Regions from separate parts of the Paracoccus zhejiangensis genome, predicted to be linked through region 2. Evidence: riboswitches for the same ligand, from Rfam matches in the RefSeq annotation. Region 2 holds a riboswitch; the other holds the start of a gene.
What was found. Region 2 has a riboswitch for cobalamin ahead of CX676_RS19950 (DUF1636 family protein). Riboswitches for the same ligand answer to the same signal wherever they lie in the genome.
Positions count from the first base shown of each region.

Region 1: linked by a shared signal. The riboswitch ahead of CX676_RS07130 (TonB-dependent receptor plug domain-containing protein) and the one ahead of CX676_RS19950 (DUF1636 family protein) in region 2 are both predicted to bind cobalamin.

Region 1 covers NZ_CP025430.1:1,441,407-1,452,584, forward strand. The annotation lists gene lepA (translation elongation factor 4) at 1-1,495, opposite strand, end outside; gene CX676_RS07100 (hypothetical protein) at 1,596-2,021, shown strand; gene CX676_RS07105 (DMT family transporter) at 2,018-2,902, opposite strand; gene CX676_RS07110 (HAD family hydrolase) at 2,899-3,585, opposite strand; gene CX676_RS07115 (heavy-metal-associated domain-containing protein) at 3,637-3,822, shown strand; gene CX676_RS07120 (hypothetical protein) at 4,008-4,310, shown strand; gene CX676_RS07125 (NAD-dependent deacylase) at 4,318-5,001, shown strand; cobalamin riboswitch at 5,028-5,218, shown strand; gene CX676_RS07130 (TonB-dependent receptor plug domain-containing protein) at 5,350-7,182, shown strand; gene CX676_RS07135 (ABC transporter substrate-binding protein) at 7,169-7,972, shown strand; gene CX676_RS07140 (FecCD family ABC transporter permease) at 7,969-8,958, shown strand; gene CX676_RS07145 (ABC transporter ATP-binding protein) at 8,955-9,692, shown strand; gene parA (ParA family partition ATPase) at 9,695-10,327, opposite strand; gene CX676_RS07155 (hypothetical protein) at 10,604-11,178, shown strand, end outside.
Region 2 covers NZ_CP025431.1:135,274-146,451, forward strand. The annotation lists gene CX676_RS19935 (non-ribosomal peptide synthetase) at 1-1,508, shown strand, start outside; gene CX676_RS19940 (SDR family NAD(P)-dependent oxidoreductase) at 1,481-2,251, opposite strand; gene nadC (carboxylating nicotinate-nucleotide diphosphorylase) at 2,417-3,253, shown strand; cobalamin riboswitch at 3,285-3,510, shown strand; gene CX676_RS19950 (DUF1636 family protein) at 3,596-3,961, shown strand; gene cobW (cobalamin biosynthesis protein CobW) at 3,954-4,988, shown strand; gene cobN (cobaltochelatase subunit CobN) at 4,997-8,242, shown strand; gene cobG (precorrin-3B synthase) at 8,239-9,375, shown strand; gene CX676_RS19970 (precorrin-8X methylmutase) at 9,375-10,004, shown strand; gene CX676_RS19975 (precorrin-2 C(20)-methyltransferase) at 10,007-10,747, shown strand; gene cobJ (precorrin-3B C(17)-methyltransferase) at 10,744-11,178, shown strand, end outside.

The sequences.
Region 1 (11,178 bases), on a different replicon from region 2:
ACAGCGCGTCGACCGGCTCGTCATTCACCAGGATCGACATCTTCACGAGGAAATCCTCGCGGTATTCCGACAGTTGGTAGTCGAAGGAGGCATAACCCTTGGTCACCGATTTCAGCCGGTCGTAGAAGTCGAAGACCACCTCGGCCAGGGGCAAGTCATAGACCACCATGGCGCGCTGGCCGGCATAGGTCAGGTCCAGCTGGATGCCGCGGCGGTCCTGGCACAGTTTCAGCACGTCGCCCAGATATTCGTCGGGGACCATGATCGTCGCCTTGATCCGCGGTTCCTCGATATGGTCGACATAGGTCAGGTCGGGCATGTCGGCGGGGTTGTGCAGGTCGCGCACCTCGCCGTCGTTCATGTGCAGCCGGAAGACCACGCTTGGCGCGGTGGTGATCAGGTCCAGGTCGTATTCGCGTTCCAGCCGGTCGCGGATCACCTCGAGATGCAGGAGGCCCAGGAAGCCGCAGCGGAAGCCGAAGCCGAGCGCGGCCGAGGTCTCCATCTCGTAGGAAAAGCTGGCATCGTTCAGCGCCAGCTTCTCGATGGCATCACGCAGCGCCTCGAAATCATTGGCATCGACCGGGAAGAGGCCGCAGAAGACCACCGGCTGCGCCGGCTTGAAGCCCGGCAGCGGCGTCTCGGCGCCCTTGCGTTCATGGGTGATGGTGTCGCCGACGCGGGTGTCGCGGACCTGCTTGATCGAGGCGGTGAAGACGCCGATCTCGCCCGGCCCCAATTCGGCGATGTCCTGCATCTGCGGGCGCAGCACGGCCAGCTTGTCGATGCCGTAGATGGCGCCGGTCTGCATCATCTTGATGCGGTCGCCCTTCTTCACCATGCCGTCCATCACCCGGATCATGACGACGACGCCGAGATAGGCGTCATACCATGAATCGACCAGCATCGCCTTCAGGGGCGCGTTGCGGTCGCCCTTGGGCGCGGGCAGGCGCTGGACGATGGCTTCCAGCACGTCGGGAATGCCAAGCCCGGTCTTGGCCGAGATCGGGATCGCGTCCGAGGCGTCGATGCCGATGACATCCTCGATGTTTTCCTTGACCCGCTCGGGTTCCGCCGCCGGCAGGTCGATCTTGTTCAGCACCGGCACGATCTCGTGCCCGGCATCGATGGCCTGGTAGACATTGGCCAGCGTCTGCGCCTCGACCCCCTGGCTGGCATCGACGACCAGCAGGCTGCCCTCGACCGCGCGCATCGAGCGGCTGACCTCGTAGGCAAAGTCGACATGGCCCGGCGTGTCGATCAGGTTCAGCACGTATTTGCGCCCGTCCTTGGCCGGATAGTCGATGCGCACGGTGTTCGCCTTGATGGTGATGCCGCGTTCGCGCTCGATATCCATGCTGTCCAGAAGCTGGGCCTTCATGTCGCGTTCGGCGACAGTCCCCGTCATCTGGATCAGCCTATCGGCCAAGGTGGATTTGCCGTGGTCGATATGGGCCACGATCGAGAAATTGCGGATGAGATCAAGGTCGGTCATGGCCGGGCTATACAGGGGCGCAAGAGCCGCGGAAAGAGGGTTTCGAGCGGCAGCGGACCCGGCACTGGACAGGCCCGGCGCAGGGGCGCAGGATCGGGGAATGGCGAGTCTGTGGCAAACGGGGGTGACGGCGCTGGCGCTCGGTGCGGGCCTGGCGGCTGCGGCCTTGGCGGTCGAGCCCGACCCGTTCGGCCCGCTGGCCCCGTTCCGGCCCGGCGAGGCGCTGGCCGACCGCGCCGCCACCTGCGCCACCCTGCCTGACTGGGTCGGCTACGCGCCCGAGACCGGGGAGCGGATCAGCCTGACGGTGCGCGGAAGGCTGAGCGCGGTCGAAAGCGACGGGGTGCTGGCCTACCTGGTGCTGTGTGAGGCAGCAGAAGTGCAGGTGCTCTGCGTCACCTACGAGACCGGCGATTTTGAGCCGGGCGACGGAGCGGTCTTGGCCGGCGGCTTCATCCGGGCCGAGGGGCGGCGGGTGATGCTGGACCCCTGCCTTGCCAGCGATCCGCGTGCATCAGCCGACTAGGCCCGCCGCGCCGCCCGCCGGCGCAGCTGCGCCTCGCGCCACATCGCATAGACGCCCGACAGCACGATCACCCCGGCCCCGGCGAGGGTCCAAAGATCGGGGCGCTCGCGCAGCACAAGCACGGCGAGGATCAGCGCAAAGACCAGCCGCGTATAGCGGAAGGGCGCGATCAGCGACAGATCGGCCAGCCGCACCGACACGACCATGGCCTGATAGCCCGCCAGCCCGACGAAGACGCAGGCCAGAAGCAGCAGCCACTGGTTCAGGTCCAGCATCCGCAGCCCCTGCCCCTCAACCGCCATCAGCACCAGCCCCGACAGGGCGATGGCGGTGAAGGCGGTGATGGTCAGAAGGCCCGATCCGACATCGACCGGCACCCGCCGCGTGGTCAGGTCGCGCATCGCCGCGAAGAAGACCGAGGCGAGCGCCAGCAGGGCCGCGGGGTGAAAGGCCTCGGTCCCCGGCCGCATGATCATCAACACGCCCAGAAAGCCAAGTGCCACCGACAGCCAGCGCCGCCAGCCGACATGCTCGCCCAGGATCAGCGCCCCGCCCATGGTCATGGCCAGCGGCAGCGCCTGGGTGATGGCCGAGACCGAGGCCAGATCGCCTAGCGCCAGCGCCGCCACAAAGGTCAGCGCCGTCAGCCCCTCGCCCAGACTGCGCAGCAGCACCACAGGTCGCCGCGCGCCCTGCCAGCCAGTCGGCTGACCGCGCAACCGGATCAGAAGCGCGAACAGCACCGCCCCCAGCGCGCCATGCAGGAACAGCACCTCGCCGATGCTCAGCCGCACGGCCAACAGCTTCAGCAGCAGGTCCTCGATGGCGAAGAAGGCCATGCCCAAGACCATCAGCCCCGCCGCGCGGGCATTGCCGGTCATGGGGTCAGCTTCGCGACAAGGGCCGGCAGGTCGGCGATGCGCTCCAGCCGGTGAAAGCGCGGATGATCGGGGTCATCGCCCTGCTCGTGCAGCCAGGTCAGATCATGCGGGATCAGCACCGCATTGCCGCCGGCCTGAAGCACCGGCAGGACGTCCGAATTCATCGAATTGCCGGCCATCAGAAAACGGTCCGGGGTGATGCCGTGGCGGGCAAAGACGGCGGCATAGGCATCGGGCGTCTTGTGCTGGACGATCTCGATGGCGTCGAACCGCTCGGCCAGACCCGACAGCGCGATCTTGCGCTCCTGATCCAGCACGTCACCCTTGGTGATGAGGATGCGGCGGCGGTCCGACAGCGCCTCGACCGCCCCCGCCGCGCCCTCCAGCAGATGCACCGGATGGGCGAGCATCTCCTGCCCCATTGCCAGAATTTCCGCCACCGCCTCGCCCGGCAGGCGGTTCTCGGTCAGCTCCAGCGCGGTCTGCACCATCGACAGCATGAAGCCCTTGATGCCGTAACCGTAACGCGCCAGATTGCGGCATTCGGTGTCGAAGAGATGCGCGGCAATGCGCTCGGGTGGCGCATGGCCCTCGAGCAGGCGGGCGAAGCCAGCCTGGGTGCTGCGGAAAAACGTCTCGTTTTCCCAAAGCGTGTCATCTGCGTCGAAACCGATCCATTCCATGCCCGCGGGTGTGGCCGGCCCGTGCGGGGCCGTCAAGCGAAAGGATATCCGATGGAGTTCACCGTTTCCGACATGACCTGCGGCCATTGCAAGGCGGCGATCGAGGAAGCTGTCACCGAGGCCGGCGGCACGGCGCAGATCGACCTTGAGACGAAGCGCGTCCGGGTCGAGGGAATCAACGCGACCGAGGCCGAGGCGGCGATCCGCGGCGCCGGCTATTCGCCCGAGCCGGCCTGATCCGCGCGGGGCCGCGACGCCACAAGATATTGATGTTGCGGGCGGCCCGCCCCTGACCAATGGGTTATACCCAAGAGATTGAGCGACGCCCCGGAATTTGCTATATCTGGGGGCATGACGGTGCCAAAGGAGACGGGCGACAAGCCCGCGGCATCCGATGACGAGGAACCGAGGAGACAGTCCCAATGCTCAACCGCATCATCATTGCGGCCGCCGCCGTCGTGCTGACCACCCCTTTGGCCATGGCCGGCCCGATCGACAGCGCCTGCGTGCGCTCGGACCGCGCGCGTGGCAATGCGCCGCTCTGCGGCTGCATCCAGCAGGTGGCGAACCAGACGCTGTCGCGGTCCGACCAGCGCCGTGCCGCCGGCTTCTTCCGCGAGCCGCACAAGGCGCAAGAGGTCCGCATGTCGAAAAGCGACGCCGACAACGCCTTCTGGTCGCGCTACAAGCGCTTTGCCAGCAGTGCCGAGGCCTATTGCCGCTGAGCCGGCGTTGCGCATCGCCGTTCTGACCGGGGCGGGCATTTCCGCCGAAAGCGGGCTTGCGACCTTTCGCGCCGCCGATGGCTTGTGGGAAAACCACCGGGTCGAGGACGTGGCGACGCCCGAGGCCTTCGAACGCGACCCCGACCTGGTCCACCGCTTCTACAACCAGCGCCGCGCCCGGCTGGCCGAGGTTCAGCCGAACCCGGCCCATCGCGCGCTGGCCGATCTGGCGCAGTCGCATGACCTGACGCTGATCACCCAGAATGTCGACAACCTGCACGAGCGCGGCGGCAGCGCGGATGTCATCCACATGCATGGCGAGTTGACCCGCGCCCTCTGCGCCGCCTGCGGCCATCGCTGGCCGGCGCCTTTGGTCATGCAGCCCGCCGATCCCTGCCCCTCCTGCGGCGCCGCCGCCACCCGCCCCGATATCGTCTGGTTCGGCGAGATGCCCTATCACATGGAGCGGATCTGGCAGGCGCTGGAGGAAGCCGATCTTTTCGCCGCCATCGGCACCTCGGGCAATGTCTATCCCGCCGCCGGCTTTGCCCAGCACGCCGCCCGCCGGGGCATCCCCTGCGTGGAACTGAACCTCGCCGCCAGCGCCAATGCCCGCGATTTTGCCAAGCGCATCATCGGCCCGGCCAGCGAGACGGTGCCGAACTGGGTGGCCGGGCTCGGCCGCCGATAGTTCTTGCCCCGTTTCGCGGCTTCGGTTAATCCCCGCCCTGCCTCGGTTCCGGGAGTGATCCCGGTGAAAAGGGAACGCGGTGCAATTCCGCGGCTGCCCCCGCAACTGTCAGCGGCGAGCGAGGCCGGACATGTCACTGTTCGCGGTTGCGGATGGGAAGACCCGGCCAAGCCCCGACCCGCGAAGCCAGGAGACCTGCCAAGGCCATCACCCTGACCACATGCGGGGCGCATGTGCGAAACGGTTTGTCCGTCGCGGTGGTTCATTGACCCGTCCGGCCGGAAACGCCTTCCCACCGGATCACCCATCCCCGCCCGCAACGACCGGGCGCCCTGAAGGACCGAACCGATGCAACTCCGCCATCTTTTGGCCGCCTCGACCGCGCTGACCGCCCTTGCCGGCCTCGCCGCCGCGCAGGGGGCCGCGCTGCCGCCGGCCGATTACGTGCTGCCCGAGATCACGCTCTACGCCTATCAGACCGAGGCCGAACTGGGCCGCACCGGCGCCACGGTCGAGGTCGTGACGCAGGAGGAACTTCAGCGCGACGGCACCCTGCGCCTGACCGACTACCTGGCCACCCTGCCCGGCATCTCGGCCACCGCCAATGGCGGCTTCGGTACCCAGTCGACCCTGCGTATCCGTGGCCTTGCCGGGCAATATGTGAAGGTGCTGGTCGACGGGATCGACGTGTCGGACCCCTCCTCGACCCAGATCCGCTTTGATCCCGGCGCGATGATGACCGGTGACATCGCCCGGATCGAGGTGTTGAAGGGCGCGCAATCGGCGCTTTACGGCTCCGAGGCCATCGGCGGGGTCATCGCCATCAGCACGCTGGATGCAACCGAACCCGGCACCCGCCAGCGCGCGACTCTGGAATATGGCAGCTACAACACCAAGCGGGCGGCCTATAGCATCACCACTTCCGGCGAGCGTCATGCGCTGGCCTTCACGGTTCAGCATCTCGACACTGATGGCTTCTCGGTCGCGGACGAGGCCGATGGCAACCGCGAGGACGATGGCGCCCGCGCCACCCGCGCCACGCTGTCGGGCCGCTATGATGTCAACGACGCCCTGACCATCGGCGCCGCCGGCTTCTGGCAGAAGACCGAGGCCGAGACCGATGGCGATTTCCCGGTGCTGGAAGATGGCGCCGATGCCAGCAACGGCATCCTGCGCGGTGGCCGGATCTATGCCGATTACGACGCCGGCGGCATCCGCCACGGGCTGGCCCTGCAGCGCAGCGAGACCTCGCGGCAGGAAACCTATGACGGCTTCACCTATCCCTTCGAGGGCGAGCGGACCGAGCTGGAATACAAGGGCTCGGTCGATCTGAACCCGCAGGTGGTGCTGGCCTGGGGCGCGGCCCATAGCCGCGAGGAGTTCCAGGGCGACAGCACCGATGCCGGTTACATCACCAATTCGGCCTTTGCCGAGGCGCGCTATACGCCCAACGACCGGCTGGATCTGGCCCTGTCGCTGCGCCACGACCACAATTCGCAATTCGGCAGCGAGGCCACGGGCCGGCTGGCGCTGGCCTGGCGCCCAGATGACAACTGGACGCTCCGCGCCAATTGGGGCACCGGCTATCGCGCCCCCTCGCCCTACGAGCTTTACAGCTTCTGGGCCGGCACGCCCGACCTGACGCCGGAAACCGCCAAGGGTGGCGAGATCGGCGTCGAGCGCAGCTTTGCCAATGGCGCGACCCTGCGCGCAACCGCCTTCCACTCGGTCGTGACCGATCTGATCGACTATTCCTATGCGACCTTCCACTACGAACAGATCCCCGGCGACACGCGCAGTCAGGGGATCGAGCTGTCGGGTGAAACGCCGCTGAACGACCGGCTGCGGCTCAGCGGCAACTTCACCTATACCGATACCGAGCGCCCCGACGGCCAACAGTTGGAACGGGTGCCCGAGCGGGTGCTGAACCTGCGGCTCGACGGCGACATCTCGGACCGCTCGCGCTTCGGGCTGGGGCTGACCCATGCCTCGGGCTTGGTCGATCGCGGGGCGGAAATGCCCAGCTATACGCTGGTCGATGCCTCGGTCGAATATGACCTGACCGGCCGGTCGACCGGCTATCTGCGGGTCGAGAACCTGTTCGACCAGGACTACCAGGTGCTGCGCGGCTACGGCACCTCGGGCCGCGCCCTCTTCGCGGGGATCCGTGCGGAGTTCTGATCTGGTCCGCGGTGTGGCGGCGGCGCTGGTCGTCGCCCTGCCGGCGGTCGCGGGGGCTGAGGCGCCCCGGCGGGTGGTGTCGATGAACCTCTGCACCGACCAGATCGCCATGCTGCTGGCGGCGCCGGGGCAACTCGTGTCGGTCAGCGATCTGGCGGCTGACCCGAACATGTCGCCGATGGCCGAAGTGGCGGCGGCCTATCCACCGAATTACGGCCGCGCCGAAGAGATCTACCTGATGCGGCCCGATCTGGTGATTGCCGGGCAATATGCCTCGGGGCCGGCGGTGGCGATGCTGCGCCGGCTGGCGATCCGGGTCGAGGTGCTGCCGCCTGCCGAGGATTTCGACGCCATCCGCGCGCAGATCAGCCAGATCGGAAACTGGCTCGGTCGCGAGGCCGAGGCCGCGCGGCTGATCGAAGATTTCGATGCGGGGCTTGCGGCGCTGGCCAAGGACGCCACGCATGGCCGGGCGGCGCTGTATTATGCCAATGGCTTCACCTCGGGGCGTTCGACGCTGGCCGGGGCGATTGTCGAGGCGGCGGGTTACGACAATATCGCCGGCGATTACGGCATCGAGACGACCACCGCCCTGCCCTTGGAACTGCTGGTCATGTCCGAGCCCGACCGGCTGATCACCGGGGCGAAATGGCCCGGACAGTCGCGGTCCGAGGCCATTCTGGACCACCCGGCGCTGCAACAGGCGGCCCCCGGCATGGCCGAGGTGACCGACCGCGACTGGGTCTGCGGCACGCCTTTCGTGCTCGATGCCATCGAGGCGCTGCAATGAGCCGTCTGATGCTCGCCCTCGCGGCGCTGGTGGCGCTGCTGTTCCTCGTCTCGCTGACAACCGGCCCGGCGGGCATCGGCTTCGTCGAGGGGATCCGCGCGCTGATCCTTGGCGGTGACGGCCCCTTGCCCATCGTGATGCGCGAGATCCGCCTGCCCCGCGCGCTTCTGGGTGTGGGCGTTGGCGCGGCGCTTGGTCTCTCGGGCGCGGCGTTGCAAGGCTATCTGCGAAACCCGCTGGCCGAGCCGGGGCTGATCGGGGTCAGCGGCATGGCGGCGCTTGGCGCGGTCATCGCCATCCAGATCGGGCTGTCGGCCAGCCTCGCCCTTGGCCTGCCGCTGATGGCGCTGGCCGGTGCTGCCTTGGGCGTGGCGGTGCTGATGGCGCTGGCCGGTCCGCGCGGTGGCTCGGTGACGCTGATCCTCGCCGGCATCGCCATCTCGGCGCTGGCCGGGGCGGGGACGCAGCTGGTGCTGAACCTCTCGCCCAATCCCTATGCGGCGAACGAGATCGTCTTCTGGCTGATGGGCTCGCTGGCGGATCGTTCGATGCTGCATGTGGCGCTGGCTTTGCCGGTGATGATCCTCGGCGGGCTGATCCTGATGCGTCTTGGCCGCGGCCTCGACGCGCTGACCCTCGGCGAAAGCGCCGCCGCCGCCATGGGCATCGCACCCGGACGGCTGCGCTGGCTGCTGGTTGCGGGCGTGGCGCTGATGATCGGACCGGCGACGGCGGTGGCGGGCACCATCGGCTTCGTCGGGCTGGTGGTGCCGCATCTCTTGCGCCCGTTGGTCGGCGCCCAACCCTCGCGGCTGTTGCCGGCCTCGGCGCTTGGCGGGGCGGCGATGGTGCTGGCCGCCGATATTGCCGTGCGGCTGATCCTGCCCGAGCGCGACCTGAAGCTGGGCGTGCTGACCGCACTGGTCGGCGCGCCGCTGTTCCTGCACCTGATCTGGAAAACACGGTCGCGCGGGGGCCTCGGATGAGCCTCCTGACCCTCGAAAACCTGTCCGTCACCCGCCGCAACCGCCCGGTTCTGCGCGGGGTCTCGCTCAGCGTCGAGCCGGGCGAGTTCGTGGGCCTTCTGGGGCCGAACGGTGCCGGGAAATCGACACTGATGGAAGCGGCACTGGGGTTGATCCCCTTTGTAGGCCGTTCGAATCTGGCCGCCCTCTCGGCCCGTGACCGTGCCCACCGCGCCGCCTATCTGCCGCAATCGCGCGAGATCGCCTGGCCGATCAGCGTCGAGAACCTGGTGGCGCTTGGCCGCATCCCCTGGCCCGGTGCCAGCGGGGCCGAGGATCGCGCCGCCATCGACGCGGCCATTTCCCGCATGGGGCTGGAACCGTTCCGCGCCCGCACCGCCACGCGGCTGTCAGGGGGCGAGCAGGGCCGCGCGCTGATCGCTAGGGCGCTGGCACAGGAAACCCCGCTGCTTCTGGCCGATGAGCCGGTGGCGGGGCTGGATCCGGCGCAGCAACTGGCCTGCCTGCGGCTTTTCCGCGCGCTGGCGGGCGAAGGCCACTGCATCCTCGCCTCGATCCACGACCTGGGGCTGGCGGCGCGGTTCTGCACCCGTCTGGTGCTGCTGGCGGGCGGCGAGGTGCTGGCCGATGGTGCGCCGGGCGAGGTTCTGACGGCGGAGAACCTGAGCCGCGCCTTCGGCATCAGCGTTCACCGCATCGACACCCCGCACGGCCCGGCCATCCTGCCGATCTGAGCCTAGCGCTTGGCGAGAATCTCGTCGGTCAGCGCCTCGATCTCGACCCGCGCCGGGGTGGCCTTGGGCTTTTCCGCCGCACCCAGACCCTGCCCCAGCGTCTCGGCATAGGCCACACGGTTGGCCAGTTGCGTCGCCGCGATCTCGGCGCCCAGTTCCGCGCATTTCTCGGCGATCTCGGCGCCGAGCCGCGTCCCGGCCTTGGTGCGATTGAGCACGATCAGCACCGGCGCCTTCTCGCGCCGCGCCAGATCCAGCACGCCCTCGGTCGCCCACAGGTCCACATGGCTCGAGGCGACCGGCACGATCACCAGATCGGCCACCCGCAGCGCCGGGCGCAGGTCACTGTCGATCTTGGGTGGCGTGTCGATGATGACGTAATCGAAGCGCTTCTTCAGCTTCTCGGATTCGTAGGACGCGCCCCAGGCCGAGGAGGTCGAGAAATCCAGCGCCTCGTCCTCGGCATAATGCTCGCTGCGCTCCATGAACCAGCGGCCCATGCTGCCCTGCGGGTCGGTATCGACCAGCGCGACCGAATGCCCGCGCGAGCGCAGCGCCACCGCGAGATTGACCGCGATGGTCGTTTTGCCCGATCCGCCCTTCTGCTGGGCCACGGTGATGATCTGTCCGGCCATGCCTGTCCCTTCCTCCGCTTTTCCGCAGGTTACTGTGGCCGACCACAGGATGCACGGGCAATTTTGCAGCTGCAGCATGGGTTGGGGAGAATACGGTTAACTAGCTTAATTGAATAACATCCTGCAAATTATATTCAGATTGAATTTCACATTAATTTATATTAATAAATATAAATCCAGCCGGTTGGATAATTCCATAAGATTATCAAATGCCGCCCAACGGGCGACAGCAACCCTTGGCGCGCGCCACTGGCCGCGCCTGTGTAAGAGGCTGAAATGTTTCGTTTGTCTGGTCTGATCGGGCGCTGGCGGCGGCTCGCCGCGCTGGCCCTGCTGGCGCTTGCCGCCCTGATCTCCGCTCCGACACAATCCCGCGCCGAATGGGGCGGATGGGAATCCCTCGGCGGCGTCGTGCTGGAAGAACAAAGCTGCACAAGCTGGGGGGCGAACCGCATCGACTGCTTCGCCCGCGGCACCGACCGCGCCATGTATCACCGCTGGTGGGATGGCAGCAACTGGGGCGGATGGGAGAACCTTGGCGGCGTGATCCTCGATTCGCCCGAATGTGTCAGCTGGGGGGCGAACCGCATCGACTGTTTCGCCCGCGGCACCGACGCGGCCATGTATCACCGCTGGTGGGACGGCAGCAACTGGGGCGGATGGGAGAACCTTGGCGGCGTGCTCCTGGACAAGCCCGACTGCGTCACGTGGAGCGCCAATCGCATCGACTGTTTCGCCCGTGGCACCGACGCGGCCATGTACCATCGCTGGTGGGACGGCCGGAACTGGGGTGGATGGGAGAACCTCGGCGGCGTGCTGCTGGACCGGCCCGACTGCACCGCATGGGCGGC
Region 2 (11,178 bases):
TCCCGTGGGTGCAGCCGGTGGGCGATCACGATCAGGCGCTGGTCTTCTATTTCACAGCCGATGTGGCTGAGGACCGGGCGAACCGGGATCGCTGGGGCATCGAGGCGGGCCAGCAGCGCATTCCGGCACCGCTGGCTTCGGCGCTGCGCGAGGTGTTGCCGGCCTATTGCATCCCGACCTATCTGGTGCGGCTCGACGCCATCCCGATCCATCAGGTTTCGGGCAAATGCGACTACAAGGCGCTGCCCGCGATCGTGGCCGAGCCTGTGGCGAATGCGGGCGATGCGGTTCCCGCCCTCGCCCATGCCGCGCGGCTGTTGCGCTGTCCGGTGGCGGATCTGGACCCCGCCCGCTCGTTCCACGACCATGGCGGCGATTCGCTGATGTGCGTTGACCTGATCCTGTCGCTGGAAGGCGCCTATGGCCGGAATGTCGATTTTGACTGGGCGCTGAACCTGCCGTTGTCGCGCCTGCACGAGCTGCTGTCGGCCGAAGCCACGACGGTCGCCTCGGTCTTCGACCGGTCCGGCATCTTCTTGACCGGCGTTACCGGCTTCCTGGGCCGGCATGTGCTGGCGGCGGCGCTGGAGCGCCTGCCGGCGGACCAGGTGGTCTATTGCCTCGTCCGCCCGAGGAACAACGACCCCGTGCGGCGGCTGGCGGTGATCGCCGAGGCCGTGGGGGCCGCGCCGGAACGGGTGGTGCTGGTGCCGGGGGCGATCGATGACCCGCGCTTCGGGCTGGACGGCGACCATTACGCCGATCTCTCTGCGCAGGTTTCGACGGTCATCCACTGCGCCGCGACGGTGAACCTCGCTGTGGACCGCGCGCAGATGCAGGCCTGGTCGCGCGCGGGCATCGCCCATGTGCTGGACTTCTGCCGCGCGGCGGCGGCGGATCTGCGGTTTTCCTCCTCGACGGCGGTTTTCCCCGAGACCGGCGGCCCCTTCGCGGAAGCCCCGGCCCAGCTCTTTGACGCCTGCACCGGCTACGGCGCGGCCAAGATCGAGGCCGAGGCGCAGATCGCCGTCTCAGGTGTTCCTGCCGCCATTGTCCGATTGCCCTCGCTTTATGATCTCGACGCGGCCAATCCCAAGGATGTCTACGAGATCATCCTTTCCGCCTGCCGCGCGGCGGGGGCCATGCCCGAGGGGCTGGCCTTTCCGATGATCGATGTCCGGGCGGCGGCGCGGTTCCTGACCCGGATCACCTCCGGCGAGGGGGCGGCGTATTACAACCTGACGGCGGATCAGCCGGTCACAGGGGACATGCCGGGCTATGACCGCCTGACCGCCGGGGACTGGCTGAAGCGGGTGGACCTGCCCGAGGGGCTGTCAAAACTGCTGACCGGCGATCCGCAGACGTTGCGCGTCGATGCCCGCTATGACAACGCGGCGGCCAAGGCCGCATGGCGACAGGCCGGCCTCGGCCCGTTCAGCGCACTCTCCGACGGCACCGCGCTGCTGTCGCGGCGTCTCAACTACCAGGGCGAGCCGGCATTGACCTGATAATCGGCCATGGTCATCGCGCGGCCGGCATCGCTGACCAGAAACGCCACCAGCTCGGCGATCTCGCCGGGCTGGACCAGCTTGCCCTGCGGGTTCGAGGCCTCGTATTTCGCCCTGACCTCGGCATAGGGCGCGCCCTCGGCCACCTCGGCATCGATATAGGATTGCAGCATCTCGGTCTCGACCCAGGTCGGGCTGATGCTGTTACAGGTGATCCCCAGCGCCGCCCCCTCCAGCGCGACACAGCGGCCCAGACCCAGAAGCCCGGCCTTGGAGGCGCAATAGGCGGCGTTGTTCGCCATGCCGGTATGCGCGGCGGTCGAGGCGATGTTGACGATCCGGCCCCATTTCTGCGCGGTCATCGACGGCAGCACGGCGCGGATCATCTTGAAGGTGCCGGTCAGGTTGGTGTCCAGCGTGTCGTCCCAGATGCGGTCGGGATGGTCCATCACCGCCGCTTCCTCATAGACACCCGCCGCATTCACCAGGATGTCGACGCGGCCATGCCGGCCCAGAACCTCGCCCACGAAACCCGCGCAACTGTCGCTGTCGCGCACATCCAACCCGCGCACCGCAAAGCGATCACCAAACCGCGCCTTCACCGGATCGGTCAGCTCGGCCAGATCGCCGCGCCGCGCCCCGACATGAACCTGCGCGCCCCCCTCCAACAGCCGCAGCGCCACGGCGCGGCCGATGCCGGTCAGACCGCCGGTCACGATCGCGATTTTCGGGGTGGTGTTCATGGGACCGCTCTGCCGCTGATTGTTGCCGTCGCTGTCTTTGCGCGGCCCTAGTTGCATGAACCGCCCCCAAGGTCCAGATCACCGGGCGGTATCGGGCAATTGCGCCGGACGGGACTTCGTGCCACTTCCCATGCTGGCGCGCGGCTTGCGGGAAGGGGAAACGGCATGCTTTTCGATATGCGGAAGCTGGACCAGCTGATCCAGCTGTGGCTCGACGAGGATTGCAACCATTACGACCTGACCGCCAAGATCATGGTCGATGACGCCGCCCGCGCCAGCTTCGGGCTGAATGCGCGCGAGGACATCATCCTGTCGGGCCTGCCGATGGTCGAGCGGGTGTTCCGCACGCTTGACCCCGATTGCCGTTTCGAGGCGAGCTGCAGGGATGGCGACCGGATCGCCGCCGGCACGACCTTCGCCACGGTCACCGGCCATGCGCAGTCCTTGCTGACCGCCGAGCGGGTGGCGCTGAACCTGATGCAGCGGATGAGCGGAATCGCCGGCCTGACCGCCGACTATGTGCGGGCGATCGAGGGCACCGGGGCGGTGCTGGTCGATACCCGCAAGACCACGCCGGGCCTTCGGATGCTGGAAAAATACGCCGTCACCTGCGGCGGCGGGCGCAACCACCGTCTGGGTCTGGATAACGGCATCATGCTGAAGGACAACCACATCGCGGTGGCCGGCTCGATCTCGGCGGCTGTGGCCCGCGCCAAGGCCCATGCCCCGATCCTGACCAAGATCGAGGTCGAATGCGACCGGCTCGAGCAGGTCAGGGAGGCGCTGGAGGCCGGGGCCGATGTGATCATGCTGGACAATATGAGCAATGATGACATGCGCGCGGCGGTCACATGGGTCGCCGGACGGGTGCCGCTGGAATGCTCGGGCGGCGTGCGGCTCGACACGATCCGGGCCAAGGCCGAGACCGGAGTGGACATCATCTCGGTCGGGCGGATCACCCAATCGGCGGCCTGTGTCGATATCGGGCTGGACGAGCTGTGACGCGCCCTTGACAGAACCCCGTCCAGCCGCGATGGAGGGCCTGTGCGCTGGTGTCTGTCCTCGGGCAGGCGAAAAGGGAATGTGAAGGGTGTTTCGGTCCGTCGGGCCGGGGACCTCAAGCAGCCGCCCCCGCGACCGTGACCGGAAAGGTCTGCCCATTGCCACTGGCCGCAAGGACCGGGAAGGCGGGCAGGGCGCCGGGGCCGAAAGCCCCGATATCCGCAAGCCGGGAGACCTGCCAGCGCCAGACTGAAACGCGCGGACGGGGTGTGCCGCGACCTTCGGATCAGAGGGCCCGCCCCTCGCCGTTGGCCAGCCCCGTTCGTCCTGATGAGGGTTGGCATGGCCGCAATTCTTCACGTCTGCATGACCTGCCGCGCAGGCCAGCCGGTGCCCGAGGGCAGCGAGCCGCCGGGCCGGTTGCTGCATGACGCCCTGACCGCCGGACCCGCACCCGAGGGCGTCATCATCCGCCCGGTCGAATGCCTCTCGGCCTGCGACCACGGCTGCAACATCGCCATCACCAAGCCCGGCGGCTGGTCCTATGTCTATGGCCGGCTGACGCTGGAGGACGTGCCCGAGATCCTGCGCGGCGCCGCGCTTTACGCGGTCGCGCCCGAGGGCATCGTGCCCTGGCGCGAACGTCCCGTCATCTTCCGCAAGCAGAGCCTTGCCCGCATACCCCCGATGGAGTCCCCGAATGACTGACCTGACCAAGATCCCCGTCACCGTGATCACCGGCTTCCTCGGCTCGGGCAAGACCACGCTGATCCGCCACCTGATGCAGAACCCGCAGGGTAAGCGGCTGGCGGTGCTGGTGAACGAATTCGGCACCGTCGGCGTCGATGGCGATATCCTGAAATCCTGCGCCGATGCGAATTGCCCGGTCGAGAACATCGTCGAGCTGGCCAATGGCTGCATCTGCTGCACCGTCGCCGATGACTTCATCCCGACGATCGAGGCGCTGCTGGCCCGGCCCGAACGCCCCGACCATATCCTGATCGAAACCTCGGGTCTGGCGCTGCCGAAGCCCTTGCTGAAAGCCTTCGACTGGCCGGCGATCCGCTCCAAGATCACCGTCGACGGCGTGGTGGCGCTGGCCGATGCCGAGGCCGTGGCGGCGGGACGCTTTGCTCCGGACGTGGCCGCCGTCGATGCGCAGCGCGCGGCCGATGACAGCATCGATCACGAGACGCCGCTGTCGGAAGTGTTCGAGGACCAGATCGCCTGCGCCGATATCGTGCTGCTGACCAAGGCCGACCTTGCCGGCGAGGCGGGACTGACCGCCGCCCGCGAGGTGATCACCGCCGAGGCGCCACGCCCGCTGCCGATGCTGGCCGTCACCGATGGCGCGCTGGACCCGCGGCTGATCCTTGGCCTGAATGCCGCCGCCGAGGATGATCTGGCCGCCCGCCCAAGCCATCACGACGGCGCCGACGATCACGAGCATGATGATTTCGATTCTGTGGTCATCGACCTGCCCGAGGTGGACAGCGTCGAGGATCTGGTCGCACGGGTGCAGCAACTGGCGCGCGAGCAGAACATCCTGCGGGTCAAGGGTTACCTAGCGGTCACCGGCAAGCCCATGCGCCTGCTGCTGCAGGCCGTGGGCGAGCGGGTGCGCCATCAGTTCGACCGGCCTTGGGGGGCAACGCCCCGCGTGTCGCAACTGGTGGTGATCGCCGAGCATCACCACATCAATGAGGCCGCGATCCGCGCCACTTTGGGGGCCTGACGCGCGCCATGCATGTCGTCTTCCGCGAAAGTCACGGGCTGGATCAGGCGGAAACGCCCTTCGATCCGGGGCAGGACCCGGCGGATCTGGTGGTGCTCTCCTTCTCGGACAGCGACCTTGGCGCCTTCGCGGCGGGCTGGCATCGGGCCGGGGGCAAGCTGCCCTCGCTGCGCCTGCAGAACATCGTTGCGCTGAAACATCCGGTTTCGGTCGATACCTATGTCGAGCGCACGCTGTCGGGCGCGAAAGCCATCCTGATCCGGCTGATCGGCGGCGAGGCCTATTGGCCCTATGGCATCGCCTCGATCCGCGATCTGGCTTGGCGCAAGGGGCTGGCCCTGGCGGTGCTGCCGGCGGACGGGCGGCCTGATCCGGCGCTGGATGCGGCTTCGACCGTGCCGGTCTCGGTGCTGCGGCGGCTGGCGCAGCTTTGCGATGCGGGCGGGGCAGTGGCTGCACAGGCGGCGCTGGCGCAGCTGTGTCTTGCGGCAGGGATTTATGCCGGGCCGGTGCCGGGAGACAAAAGGGTGCCGGATTTCGGCTTCTATGACCCGGATCGCGGCGTGGTGGCGGCGCCCGAGTTGGACGACCGCCCGCTGGTGCTGGTCAGCTTCTACCGCAGCTACCTGACCGCCGCCGATACCGGCCCGGTCGATGCGCTGATCCATGCGCTGCGCGCGGCGGGGTTCGCGGCGCTTGGGGTCTTTGCGCCCTCGCTGAAGGCGCCGGGTTTCGCCGATTGGCTGAGACCGCTGCTGCAGGACCGGCAACCCGCGGCGATCGTCAATGTCACCGCCTTCTCGGCCAAAGGCGATGACGGGGCCGGTCCGTTCGACGCCTGCGATTGCCCGGTGTTTCAGCTGGCCCTCTCCACCGCCCGGCGGCGCGACTGGCTCACGTCGGATCGCGGGTTGTCGCCCGCCGATCTGGCCATGCATGTCGTCCTGCCCGAGGTCGACGGCCGGCTGTTTGCCGGGGTTGCCTCGTTCAAGTCGCCCGGCCGCCGTGATCCCGATCTGCAATTCTCGCGCTTTGCCCATCGCGCGGATGGGGAGCGCATCGCCGCCATCGTGGCAAAGGTGTCGGCATGGCGCCGCCTCGCCACGACCCCGCCCGTTGACAGGCAGCTTGCCGTGGTGATCTCGACCTATCCCGGCCGCCCGCACCAGATCGCCCATGCCGTCGGGCTGGACGCGCTGGCCTCGACCGAGGCGTTGCTCTCGAACCTTGGCGCCGAGGGGTATGACACCGCCGCAGGCGAGGGGCTGGCGCAGGCACTGCTCGCTGAAACCCTCGACTGGCCGCTCTCCGATTACCGCGCGGCCCTGCAAACCCTGCCGGAAGTCCTGCGCGCGCAACTGCACGAGGCATGGGGCGAACCCGAAGACGATCTGGCTTGCGACGGCAAAAACTTCCGCTTTGCCGCCCTGCGTCGCGGCAAGGTTCTGGTGGCGTTGCAGCCCGAGCGGGGCGACAGTCGGACGCGGGACGACGATTATCACGACCTCGCCCGCGTGCCGCGTCACGCCTATGTCGCCTTCTACCTGTGGCTCCGCTCGCAGCAGCTTCACGCGCTGGTGCATATGGGCGCGCATGGCACGCTGGAATGGTTGCCGGGGAAATCGGTGGCGCTGTCGGAGGGCTGCTGGCCCGAGGCGCTGATCGGCGCGCTGCCGGTGATCTATCCCTTCATCGTCAATGATCCGGGCGAGGCGGCGCAGGCCAAGCGGCGCATCGGCGCGCTGACCCTTGGCCATCTGCCCCCGCCGCTGAAAGCCGCGAGCCTGCCCGAGGGCATGGCCGGGCTGGAGCGGTTGCTGGACGAATATTCCACTGCCGATGGGCTTGACCCGGCGCGGCGCGACCGGCTGATCGCCGGCATCCGCGACGAGGCCCGCGCGCTGGGGGTCGAGGAGGATCTGGGCATTCCGCCCGGTGCCGGCGCGGCCGAGGCAATCACCCGCATCGACCGTTTCGTCTGCGACATCAAGGAAAGCCAGTATGGCGAGGGGCTGCATGTCCTTGGCCGGGGCGCCTGCGGGTCCGAGGAACGGGCGGGGATGCTGGCCGCGCTTGCCGGTCGGCGGGTGGCGCCGGGACCGTCCGGCTCGCCCGCGCGCGGGCGGGCGGATGTGCTGCCGACCGGGCGCAACCTCTTCGCCGTCGATCCGCGCGCCGTGCCAAGCCGCGCCGCCCATGCGCAGGGGGTGAAGCTGGCCGAGGAACTGCTGCGCAAGCATCTGCAGGACCATGGAGACTGGCCGCGCGGGCTGGTCGTCGATCTGTGGGGTTCGGCCACGATGCGCACGGCTGGCGAGGAATTCGCCATGGCGCTGCATCTCGCCGGCCTCGCGCCGCTGTGGGATGCTGGGTCGGGGCGCGTGAGCGGGGTCGAGGTGCTGCCGCTTGCCATGCTGAACCGCCCCCGGATCGACGTGACGCTGCGGGTCTCGGGGCTTTTCCGCGATGTGTTTCCGGGGCTTGCGGGGCTGTTTGAAACCGGCGCCGCAGCCTTGGCCGGGCGCGAGGAACCGGCCAGCGAAAACCCTTATCGCGCCGCCGCGCCCCGGGTCTTCGGCCCGCGACCGGGCCTTTACGGGCTGGGGATGGGGGCTGCCTTGGAAGATTTTTCCAACGAAGCGCGGGCAGCGGCGGGCGAGGCTTGGCTGAACGCCTCTGCTTGGGCCATCGGCGCAGATGGCCAGTCGCAGGAGAACCGGGACGCACTGGAAGACCGGCTCAGGCAGGCCGACAGTTTCGTTCATGCGCAGGACCTGCCGGAAAGCGACCTGCTGCTCGCCGCCGACTACGCCGCGCATGAGGCGGGCTTTGCCGCCGCGCTGGCCCGGCTCGGCGCCGAGGCCCCGGCACTCTATCACCTCGACGCGACGCAGCCCGACCGGCCCCGCGCCCGGACGCTCGGTGAGGAAATCGCCCGCGTGGTCCGCGCCCGCGCCGCCAATCCCGCATGGGCCGATGGCATGGTCGCCCATGGCTTTCGCGGCGCCGCCGAGATCACCGCCACCGCCGAGCATCTGGCCGCCTTCGCCCACCTGGCCGGCGTGGTGCCGCCGCATCTCTTCGACCTGACCCATCAGGCGACCTTGGGGCGCGACGAGATCCGCGACTTCATGGCGCGCGAGAACCCGGCGGCCTTGGCCGCGCTCGAGGACCTGTTCCGGCGACTGGCCGAGGCCGGGCTGTGGGTCACCCGGCGCAACTCGATCGCCGCGACGCTGGGGGCGGGGGGATGAGCGGGTTCCAGGTGCAAGGCTGGTGCCCCGGCGCGCTGCGCCCGATGCTGTCGGGCGACGGGCTGGTGGTGCGGCTGCGGCCCCGGCTGGGGCGATTGAACCGCGCGCAGGCCGAGGGGCTGGCTGCGGCGGCGGTCAAGCATGGCAACGGGCTGATGGACCTGACCGCACGCGGCAACCTGCAACTGCGCGGTGTCCGCGAGGAAAACCACGCCCCCCTGATCGCCGAATTGCAGGCGCTGGGGTTGGTCGATGCCGATCTGCAGACCGAGGCCCGGCGCAATCTTTTGGTCACCCACTTCGCCGATGCCGAAACCGAGGCACTGGCGCTGGCCGTGACCGGCGCGCTGGCCGCTGGCCCGGACCTGCCCGGCAAGTTCGGCTTTGTCATCGATAGCGGCCCCGCGCCGGTGCTTTCGGCCACGGCGGGCGATATCCGGCTGGAACGGGACGAGACGGGCGGGCTGATCCTGCGTGCCGACGGGGCGGAACGGGGTGCGCCGGTCAGCGAAGGTGACGCGCCGGAGGCCGCCGTTGCCCTTGCCCGCTGGTTCCTCGCCGCCGGTGGGGTCCGAGACGGAAGGGGCCGCATGGCCGCGCTGATCGCGCGCGGTATCCATCCCGAGGGCACGCTGACCGGGACGACCCGTCCCGCCCCCGCGCTGCCTCCACCCGGTCCGGGTCTCGCCCCGCAAGGCGCGTTGGTGGCGCTCGAGTTCGGGCAGGTCGGGGCCGGGACACTGGCCGCGCTTGCCATCCTCGGCCCGCTGCGCCTGACTCCATGGCGGATGCTGCTGATCGAGGGTGTGCACCATCTGCCCGACCTGCCGGGCTTGATCCTTACGCCGAATGATCCGCGTTTGCGCGTCACCGCCTGCACCGGCGCCCCCGGCTGCCGTCAGGGCCATCGCCCGGTGCGCCATCTCGCGCGGGCGCTGGCGGCGGATGTGCCGCCGGGGCGCGTCCTGCATGTCTCGGGCTGCGCCAAGGGCTGCGCCCATCCGGGGGTGGCCGATCTGACCCTGATTGCCACGGCTGCGGGATTTGATCTGGTGCGGAACGGCCGGGCGCAGGATAAGGCCGGGCAGCAGCTGCCTGCCGATGGGCCGATTGATCTGAAAGGACTGTTCTGATGCGTCACAGCTATGAAACCGACGGCGCGAAGATCTATGAACAATCCTTCGCCACCATCCGGGCCGAGGCCGATCTGGCCGGCTTCACCCCCGAAGAGGAGGTGGTCGCCGTCCGCATGATCCACGCCGCCGGCATGGTCGGGCTGGAGCGGCATATCCGCTTTACCCCCGACATGGCGATTGTCGCCCGTCAGGCGCTGGAGGCCGGCGCGCCGATCCTTTGCGATGCGCGCATGGTCAGCGAGGGCATCACCCGCGCGCGCCTGCCGGCGAATAACGCGGTGATCTGCACCCTGCATGTCGCCGGCGTGCCGGAAATGGCGCAGGCGATGGGCAATACCCGCTCGGCCGCGGCAGTCGAGCTGTGGCGGCCGCATCTCGACGGCGCCATCGTCGCCATCGGCAATGCGCCGACCGCGCTCTTTCACCTGCTGAACATGCTGGAAGACCCGGCCTGCCCGCGCCCGGCGGCGATCATCGGCTGCCCGGTGGGCTTCATCGGCGCGGCGGAATCGAAGGCCGCGCTGATGGCCGATCCGCCGGTTCCCGCGCTGATCGTCGAGGGGCGGCTGGGGGGCTCGGCCATCACCGTCGCCGCCGTCAACGCGCTGGCCAGCCGAAAGGAATGAGCATGGGCCGCATCCTCTGCGCCGGGCTGGGGCCGGGCGATCCCGACCTGATCTCGGTCCGCGCCGACCGGGCGATCCGGTCCGCGCGCCACGTGGCCTATTTCCGCAAGGCCGGCCGCGCCGGTCAGGCCCGTCGCATTGTCGAGGGGATGCTGGCAGAAGGCGTCACCGAGCACGCGATGGAATATCCCGTCACCACGGAAATTCCCTTCGACAGCCCCGATTACATCCGGCTGCTGGCCGATTTCTATGACGACTGGACCCTGCGGCTCGAGGCCTTGGCGCAAAGCGGGGCTGAGGTGGTGGTCCTCTGCGAGGGCGATCCGTTCTTCTACGGCTCGTTCATGCATCTCTACACGCGGCTCAAGGACCGGGTGCCGGTCGAGGTGATCCCCGGCATTCCCGGCATGGTCGGCTGCTGGCACGCCAGCGGTCTGCCGGTCACATGGGGCGATGACGTGCTGTCGGTGCTGATGGGCACGCTGCCCGAGGCGGAAATGGTCAGCCATATGCGCGGGGCCGATGCGCTTGCGATCATGAAGACCGGGCGCAACCTGCCCAAGGTGCGCCGCGCGCTGGAAGCCGCCGGGCGGCTGGACCAGGCCTGGCTGATCGAGCGCGGCACCATGCCGGACCAGCGCATTGCCCGGCTGGCCGAGGTCGAGGCCGCCGATTGCCCCTATTTCGCCATCGTGCTGGTTCACGGACAGGGCCGCCGCCCGGTCAGCGGGGGGCCGGAATGAGCGGCTGGCTGGCCGTCGCGGGGCTTGGTCCCGGCGATCCCTCGCTGGTGACGCCCGAGGTGACGGCGGCCTTGGCCGAGGCCACGGATGTGGTGGGCTATATCCCCTATGTCGCCCGCGTCGCGCCGCGCCCCGGACTGACCCTGCATCCTTCCGACAACCGGGTGGAACTGGACCGGGCCTTGGCCGCGCTGCAGATGGCGGCAGAGGGACGGCGGGTCGTCGTCGTCTCCTCGGGCGATCCGGGGGTCTTTGCCATGGCCTCGGCGCTGTTCGAAGTGGTGGAGGCGCGGCCCGAGTTTCATGACCTCGATATCCGCATCCTGCCCGGCATCACCGCCATGCTGGCGGCGGCGGCGCGGGCCGGTGCGCCCCTGGGGCATGATTTCTGCGCCATCAACCTCTCGGACAATCTGAAACCCTTCGCCGAG